Regions from separate parts of the Halomonas hibernica genome, predicted to be linked through region 1. Evidence: predicted binding sites of a transcription regulator. Region 1 holds the regulator's gene; the other holds the start of a gene.
What was found. Region 1 encodes PhoB, which activates phosphate uptake and scavenging genes when phosphate is short. Its sites were predicted from a motif close to TGTCATANNNNTGTCANA; they were not measured.

Region 2: the regulator PhoB is predicted to act here: its motif matches at 2,420-2,437, upstream of ugpB (sn-glycerol-3-phosphate ABC transporter substrate-binding protein UgpB).

The regions. Positions count from the first base shown of each region.
Region 1 is NZ_VIFN01000002.1:22,443-26,632, reverse strand. It holds gene FKN99_RS04465 (hypothetical protein) at 1-131, opposite strand, end outside; gene phoR (phosphate regulon sensor histidine kinase PhoR) at 440-1,735, opposite strand; gene phoB (phosphate regulon transcriptional regulator PhoB) at 1,738-2,427, opposite strand; gene ubiA (4-hydroxybenzoate octaprenyltransferase) at 2,557-3,453, opposite strand; gene FKN99_RS04445 (chorismate--pyruvate lyase family protein) at 3,489-4,052, opposite strand; gene FKN99_RS04440 (NAD(P)/FAD-dependent oxidoreductase) at 4,138-4,190, shown strand, end outside.
Region 2 is NZ_VIFN01000005.1:125,531-129,720, forward strand. It holds gene FKN99_RS09680 (tripartite tricarboxylate transporter substrate binding protein) at 1-11, opposite strand, end outside; gene FKN99_RS09685 (YchJ family protein) at 48-521, opposite strand; gene FKN99_RS09690 (hypothetical protein) at 707-1,021, shown strand; gene argE (acetylornithine deacetylase) at 1,131-2,303, opposite strand; gene ugpB (sn-glycerol-3-phosphate ABC transporter substrate-binding protein UgpB) at 2,523-3,851, shown strand; gene FKN99_RS18000 (hypothetical protein) at 3,886-4,014, opposite strand; gene ugpA (sn-glycerol-3-phosphate ABC transporter permease UgpA) at 4,013-4,190, shown strand, end outside.

The DNA.
Region 1 (4,190 bases):
ATGGGTTCTTCATCAGCTGTAATATCGTGGCTCGGATCTACTGGCTCTTGGGCAAAAGCGAAGGGGCTTGCCAGTAAACCGAATGTTACACCTAAAATCCCAGCTTTCTTGAGTAGTTCCTTGGACATCATGTTCCTTCTCCTCGATCGCTGTTGATACCGCTAATCTTAAGGAAGTGCCTTCCTGGCGTACCATTTCCTGCGGTAATCTTCCTTGCCCAACTTAATGCAGATGTAATGCCAAAAAACAAAAATAAAAAAATATTTCTTATTAATAAACAACTTAAAATAAATCCCGCGTGCCAATCATGCTCGCTGATCGAGTATAAGGGACCACCATAACTGACTAAAAATGACACATGAGCAGACTTGAACCATAGATGGCTGTCCATATGGCACGCTTGGATAAAGGTTATACAGAAGACCAGGGAAAAAGGCGGCTAGGAGGTAGCAGCCAGCCGAGTGGCGGGGAAAGTACAGCGAAATAGCGAACCTTCGCCAGGATGCGATTCAACCTGAAGCAGGGCATCATGGCGCAGCAGGATATGCTTAACGATGGCAAGACCAAGCCCAGTACCGCCTGTCGCGGTACTCCGGCCTTTATCAACCCGATAAAAGCGCTCCGTTAGCCTGGGGAGGTGGACAGGATCGATGCCCTCTCCATCATCTTCTACTTCTATGCATGCGCTTCCATCTTCCATGGGCGCCCAGCGCAGTATAATTTGGCTACCCTCTGGGGTATATCGCACCGCATTGAAAGCCAGGTTAGAAATGGCGCTACGTATTTCCTGCTCGCTCCCTATGAGCTGGGCGTCACTTTCAATAGCAACACGGACAACATGCTTACGGTGCGATAGCGCCAATGCATCCTGGCAGACGCTATTAAGCAATTGCTCAACCGACAGCGCCTGATGGTCCTGCCCGCCTTGATCTATTTCCAAGCGTGACAAAAGCAGCAGGTCGTTAACCAGATTTTGCATGCGCTGCGTCTGGTCCTGCATTTGCTCGATCCCTCGGCCCAAGCGAGGCGGAAGCTGCTCAGCCAAGTCACCATAGGTTTCGAGGTAGCCAGAAAGAACAGTAAGCGGCGTACGCAGCTCATGGGAGACGTTGGCCACAAAGTCTCTGCGCATCTCCTCAAGACGGTGCAAACGAGTGATATCCCGCGCCATCACCAGGCGCTCATCGTCGCCATACAAGGTAATTTGGTATTGCAGAATGCTGCGCTCATCAATGGGTGAGGTCAGCGTAAGCGGTTCGCTGTAATCGCGGGCATTGAAGTAGCTGATAAAGCGTGGGTCACGCAACAAATTGGTAATGTGCTGGCCACGATCGTGCGCGGTTTGTAGGCCCAGCATATCCGTCGCTGCACTGTTCCACCACTCCAAATCACCGTGGCGGTCGAGCATTACCACGCTGTCGCGCATGGCCTCTGAGGATTCCTGGATACGCGCAAGCGTAGACCGCAATCGACCTTGTGTAATGCGCTGGCTTTTTTGGTAGCGGTAAAGACGATCAAGCAAATCCCCCCACATACCACCCGCAGCCGGGGGCTCGTTATGAGGATTAAGGGTTAACCATTGAAAGAGTACGCGCAACTGGCGTAAATGGTAAAAAAGACAAACGGCCAACCCGGCTGCCAAACCAAGGCCCGCTGAACCTAACAGCCACCCTAGGCAAACACCTATGGTCGCTAACCAGGCAATACGCCAAAGCTCACGGCTCCATAGGCGCACTGTTACACCCGGGCTGAGAAACGATAACCGGTACCCCGTACCGTCTGAATCAGGTTTTGGTGCACATCGCCTAACGCCTTACGCAAGCGCCGAATATGTACATCCACTGTGCGTTCTTCAACATACACATTGCCGCCCCATACCTGGTCCAGCAGTTGGCTGCGTGTATAGGCTCGCTCCTGGTGGGTCATAAAGAACTGCAGCAGGCGATATTCAGTGGGCCCCATTTCCAGCGCCTTGCCATGCGCACTAACACGGTGGCTGACGGGGTCAAGTAGAAGGCCGTTAATTTCGATGGGGTCTTCTACGCCACGCGGGGTGGTGCGTCGCAATACGGCTTTCAAGCGCGCGACCAACTCACGGGGCGAGAAGGGTTTGGTGATATAGTCGTCCGCGCCCGCCTCAAGGCCTTGAATCTTATTGTCTTCCTCACCCTTGGCGGTGAGCATAATAATCGGCATTTCGGCGGTGGCTTCTTCACGCTTAAGGCGTCGCGCCAACTCAATACCACTGGTACCTGGCATCATCCAATCCAGAAGCAGTAAGTCAGGCTGATGGTCAACGACTAACGCGTGGGCATCCTGGGCGTTATCCGCTTCAAGCACGCGATAGTCAGCCATTTCCAGCGCCACTGCGATCATTTCGCGAATAGGTGCTTCATCATCGACAATCAAAACGGTCTTGGCGGTCATTCCAGGGCCTCACGGTGCTCAATGAAAGGTAATTCAATGACATCTCAGTGACAATAACACCATGACTTGATGACACTTATATGACAATAGCCAATAACAAGAACGAATGACAGGCCTAATCACGCTTTGCTAGAGCGGCCCGGCCACTGGCCACCAACTTAGCGCAATGCCGGCAAAAACCAGCAGCCCTGACCAGTAGTTATTCAAAAAAGCCTGAAAACACGGGTCGCGTTCACGATGCCGAATCAGGCGCTGTTGATGAATAAAGGTGGTCGCCATACCGGCAAGGCCCAGCCAGAAAAAACCACCCAGCCCCACACGAACACCCACAAAGGCTAACAGCACCAATGTCGCCAGTTGCAGTAATCCAATCATCAAGCGGTCTGCACTGCCAAACAGCACCGCCGTTGATTTAATACCAATTTTCAGGTCATCGTCGCGGTCGACCATGGCGTATTGGGTATCGTAAGCAACCGTCCACAGTACGTTCGCAAAAAACAGCAACCAGGCTTCCACAGGTACATATCCCAGCACCGCCCCAAACGCCATGGGGATTGCCCACGAAAAAGCCGCCCCCAGCACCACCTGAGGAAGATGGGTGTAACGCTTCATAAAGGGGTAGATAAACGCCAGGACCACGCCACCAATCGACAGCAGCACCGTAAACCAGTTGGTCAGCAGCACTAACACAAACGCAACAGTGACCAGCCCAATAAACAGCAGTTTGGCTTCGGTTTCACTGATTCGCCCCGTCGCCAGTGGACGATGTTTCGTGCGCTTAACGTGGCCATCAACATGGCGGTCAGCGTAATCATTCACAACGCAGCCAGCAGCGCGCATAACATAAACACCTGCCACAAAAATAAGCAGCACGTTGCGACCAGGCACCCCGTTTGTAGCCACCCAAAGCGCCCATAAGGTAGGCCACATCAATAGCCAGGTACCAATGGGGCGGTCCAGGCGCATTAAGTGTAAAAAATCAGCGACTCGCGCCCATCCGACTGGCCGCAACAAAGAACGATCCATGCCTACCTCACGTAAAGAAGAGATGCCGAGCAAGCCTACCGCGAAGACAAACGAAGGTCATCTGCCATGGTGGATAAAAAGTACTCTTGTACAAGTAGCGATAACCCACCATGTTGAAACACTGAGCGCCGCCCCCAACGACTTTTCACGCCAGCAACCTGAGGGAAGGCAAAGCGTGGCGCACCGCTCGTAGCTTCAAGAGGGCCGCGTACTAAATCTGGCTGGCGAAACAGCCAACTGCCCAGCGAGCGCTCACCAAGTTGCTCCAATCGCTGGCCTTTTAGCTGTGTTAAGGGGGCAACCGAACGTGCGACCACCCAAGGGTTATCACCCACGCACAGGGCGACCTCCCTTAACCAGGCATAGCGACGAAGCTCAATCCCCAACGCCTGCGCTTCATCATGCAGAGGCACGCCGACGCCCTGGCGCAGCAGGCGAACACGGAATGGTTGCCCTGCGCCTGCCGCTTGCAAGCGAGCCGTTAGCGAATCCGTAGACGCAACCCACTCCCACCAGGCAGCGCTCATGGCGGGGCGTAACGCAGCCACGGGCTGCCAAACAGGAAAGGCATGCGTTTGCCGAAAAGAGGACGTCACCACCAGATACTCCTGGGCAAAAAACAGAGAAGCTAGTGTAACATGGTGGTCTTAAAAGCTTTTACGACACCGATTATTTGGGGATGGCATGCCTGCATCACATCCGGTTAGCAACCCGACTGGCCACGCTGAGTTGATCAT
Region 2 (4,190 bases), on a different contig from region 1:
CTATATGCCATGACATCAACCCCTCGTTTTTATTAGTTAACGCATAGCTACTCTTTGCAACATAGCTTTAATTTTCGGCCGCTACCACAAAAGCAGGGATCGTTACGCTGCGGCTTGAGACGCACGACCTCAGGCGTACCATCCACGTACCACCACCGGCTCTGCTCAAACACGAAACGCGAGTTTTCTTCAAGCATGTGCCAGCGGCCACGCTCTTTGAAATAAGCGCGAAAATGAACATAACCTTTATCAGCATCAGGGGGCGTCTCTTCGGATGCTGCTTTAACAATGGTGAGAGCTTTCCACTCGGTGTTAAGGTCCGGTGATAGCGCTTCCGGGCGAGTGCTCACGTGCCAAGTGGCAAGCACGTAGTCGCATAGATTCAGCGCAAAGGCACTGTAGCGAGAGCGCATTAGCGCTTCCGGGGTAGGGGCTGGCGCGCCATCGTGGTAACGGCCACAGCATACGTCAGTCGACAATCCTGTACCGCAAGGGCAACTTTTTTCAATTAGAGACATCATAGAAAGGCTCATATATCACGGTCACTTAAGCCTAACCGATAATCCTTAAAACCGTCCTACACATGGCCCATGTTTTCGTTCGATTTTGGCCCCATGTTAAGCGTATAGTGGCTGAGCAAGATTTTTTTGACTTACGGAGTACGAAACACGACCCAAGATTCTTTCCAAATGCAGCGGAGGTTCTCATGAAGGTTTATAAACCCGAATGGCAGTGCACGTTTAGCGTAAACGAGGGCGCAGAAGAATCAGCCAACTGGAAAGAGCGAGTCGCCTGGCGACTGCGGGCGATAGCCGACCGTTTGGACGGTGTTGGTCGGACGCTGAAGGTTAATTGTCATGTTTCTCCTCAGGTCAGCCAGGAGGAAATGGATACCTGCCTGGGCAAAGGGTTTGAAGTGACCCAGCAGCTGTTAACCCAGTTGGCGCATCAGCAAGCGTGTGAAGATGTGATGCGCAATGCCAAAGCCGAGCTTTTCGAACAGAACCACCAGCATCATTAACGTGGAGGAGGCTCCCACCCGTTGAGCGGGTGGGTTGAAATGCGTCCATTCACATCGTTTTCAAACACGTTCTCAGATACCTTTCCCCACGACGTTTTCAAGTGCTTGTCTAATCAGCGCGATAGGGTTGGTGTAGCGCGTCTCCCAAACGGTCCATAAACGTCAGGCACGCCTCAAGTTCGCTTTTCTCAATATATTCATCCGGCTGATGCGCTTGAGCGATACTGCCCGGACCCAGAATAATCGTTTGTAACCCTTGGCCTTGATATTGTCCCGCCTCGGTGGCGTAGGCCACTGCGTGGTTGCAGCACTCACTTGGCAGGTGATCCTTGGCCAAGCGCAGTACAGCGTGGTTATCTCGGTCGGCAAGGCCTGGCACCGTTACATTCAGCGGCTCGGTCGTAATCTGGACGTCCTTGCCACGCGCCCTTAGCTCGGCACTTAACGTATCGGCATACGCTTCAAAACGCGCAAACACCTCATCAAACGTCTCGGTGGGCAGGTGGCGTATTTCCCACTCGAACTGGCACTCACGCGCCATGATATTGATCGCCGTACCGCCCTTGATCTTGCCTACGTGGAGGCTGGTGTGGGGTACGTTGAAAGCCTCATCCACTTTGCCCTCCTCCACCAACGCCGCCATGGTGTCTTCTATGAAGGTGACCAGTCGCGCTGCCACATGAATGGCCGAAGTGCCCTGGTTCACCTGACTGCTGTGCGCTTCGCGCCCTACGACGGTGGTGCGCAGATTGGTGGCGCCCTTCTGGGCCACGACGGGCTGCATGCTGGTCGGCTCACCGACAATGACGTGCGCGGTGGTTGAGTAGTGCTCGTAGAACCGTTTGATCAGCGCAGGCGCACCGACACAGCCAACCTCCTCGTCATAGGAAAAACCAAAATAGATCGGCTGCTGCAAAGGCGTTTTCACCCACGTGGGCACCATGGCAAGAGCGCAGGCAATGAAGCCTTTCATATCACAGGTGCCACGGCCGTAAAGCTTACCGTCCTGGCCGTCATGCAGGGCGAAAGGATCTGTCGACCAGGGCTGGCCTTCCACCGGCACCACATCGGTATGGCCGGAGAGCATCACCCCACCCGGCGCATCAGGGCCTATACGGGCAATCAAGTTCGCCTTGGTGCCGCAGGGGCTCATCACCCGTTCGGAGGCGACGCCGTACTCTTCAAGATAAGCTTCGACAAATTCGATCAGCGCCAGGTTAGAGCCACGGGAGGTAGTATCGAAAGAGACCAGTTTGGTTAATAGCGCTATTGCGTCACTCATACGACTCTCATTAGTTATGCACATTGTCTCAACCCTATCATCGCCCTCGCAGAGCGCCTACTACCAATGCCCTTGGATAAAACCCAAAGCTTTTATAAAACCTTGGTCCAGTTAGCATTCATCAAAATGTCATCTACACTCATTATTGTTCAGTGCACCCACAAATCTTAAAAAACGCATTGTGCCACCTGGCTCGCGCCAGGCCCAAAAGGAGCTCACATGTCTCGTTTTATGTTACGCGCGTTATCTACTGGCATCACCGCGGCTACGCTGAGTGTTTCCGCCCACGCCGCTACCGAGATCACCTGGTGGCACTCCATGGGCGGCGAGCTGGGCGAGCGCTTGAGCGCGCTTGCCGAAGACTTCAATGCCACCCAGGATGAGTACCGTGTTACGCCCTCCTATCGGGGTGAATACGAACAAACCATGGTTAACACCATTGCCGCTTTCCGTGCAGGCGAGCAGCCTCACATCGTACAAATTTACGAAGTGGGCACCGGCACCATGATGGCCGCCCAAGGCGCTATCTATCCGGTGTTTGAGCTGATGGAAGAGCACGGCAACACCTTTGACCCGGCTGATTATCTGCCTGTGGTAACCGGTTACTACACCGACACCAACGGCAACATGCTCTCCATGCCGTTCAACTCGTCCACACCGATTCTTTACTACAACAAAGCCATTTTTGAAGCGGCTGGCCTCGACCCTGAATCACCGCCTACTACGTGGGCTGAGATGGGCGAGATGGGTCAGCAAATCGTCGATGAAGGCGCGGCCTCTTGCGGTTTCACCATGGCCTATGCGGCCAACTGGGTCGGCCTTGAGAACTTCTCAGCGCTGCACAATCAGTCCATCGGCACCCAGGAGAACGGCTTCGGCGGTCTGGACACCGAGTTTGCCTTTAACGGCGACGTACAGGCGCGCTTTTGGGATCAGTTGAAAGAGTGGTCGGATAGCGGCGTCTATAGCTACGCAGGCCCAGCAAACGGCCCGGACGCGGCGCCCTCGTTCTATTCCAGCGACTGCGCGATGTACATGAACTCGTCAGCATCACGCGCCGATGTGTTGGCTAACTCCGACTTCGACGTAGGCTTTGGCATGCTGCCCTACTACGACGACGTAGACGGTGCACCGCAAAACTCAATCATCGGCGGCGCGACTCTGTGGGTGCTTTCCGGCCATGAAGACGACGAGTACACCGGCGTTGCTGAATTCCTTGAGTATCTCTCCTTGCCTGAGATTCAGGCCGAGTGGCACCAGGGAACCGGCTACCTGCCGATTACCACTGCCGCTTACGAGCTGAGCCAGGAGCAGGGTTACTACGATGAGAACCCAGGCGCGGATATTGCCATCGAGCAGATCAACTTAAACGAGCCGACAGAGAACTCCAAAGGCCTGCGCTTTGGCAACTACCCCCAAGTGCGCATGGTTCTGGACGAAGAGTTCCAGGCCGTACTAGCCGGCGACAAGAGCGGTCAGCAAGCCCTGGATGATGCGGCAAGCCGCGGCAACCAGATCCTGCGCGACTTTGAGGCAGCCAATAACTAAGCGCTTCGCGTTACTTGTCAACAAACCCCGGCTTTTATAGCCGGGGTTTGTTATAGGAGCCATCCCATACGCCCAAGTCACCGGGGCCTATGGGATGGCTTACTTCCTGGCAGCTGAGCACAGCGGCCAGCCGCACCAACGCCCGTACGACAGGATGTGTCATGCAGACCAAACGTTCCACCTATCAAAACCGGTGGCTCCCTTTCTTACTGTTAGCGCCGCAGTTGGCGATTACGCTGGTGTTTTTTATCTGGCCGGCAAGCCAGGCGGTTAAGTCGAGCTTCGAGCGCACCGATGCGTTCGGCTTTAAAACAACGTTTGTCGGTCTGGAGAACTATG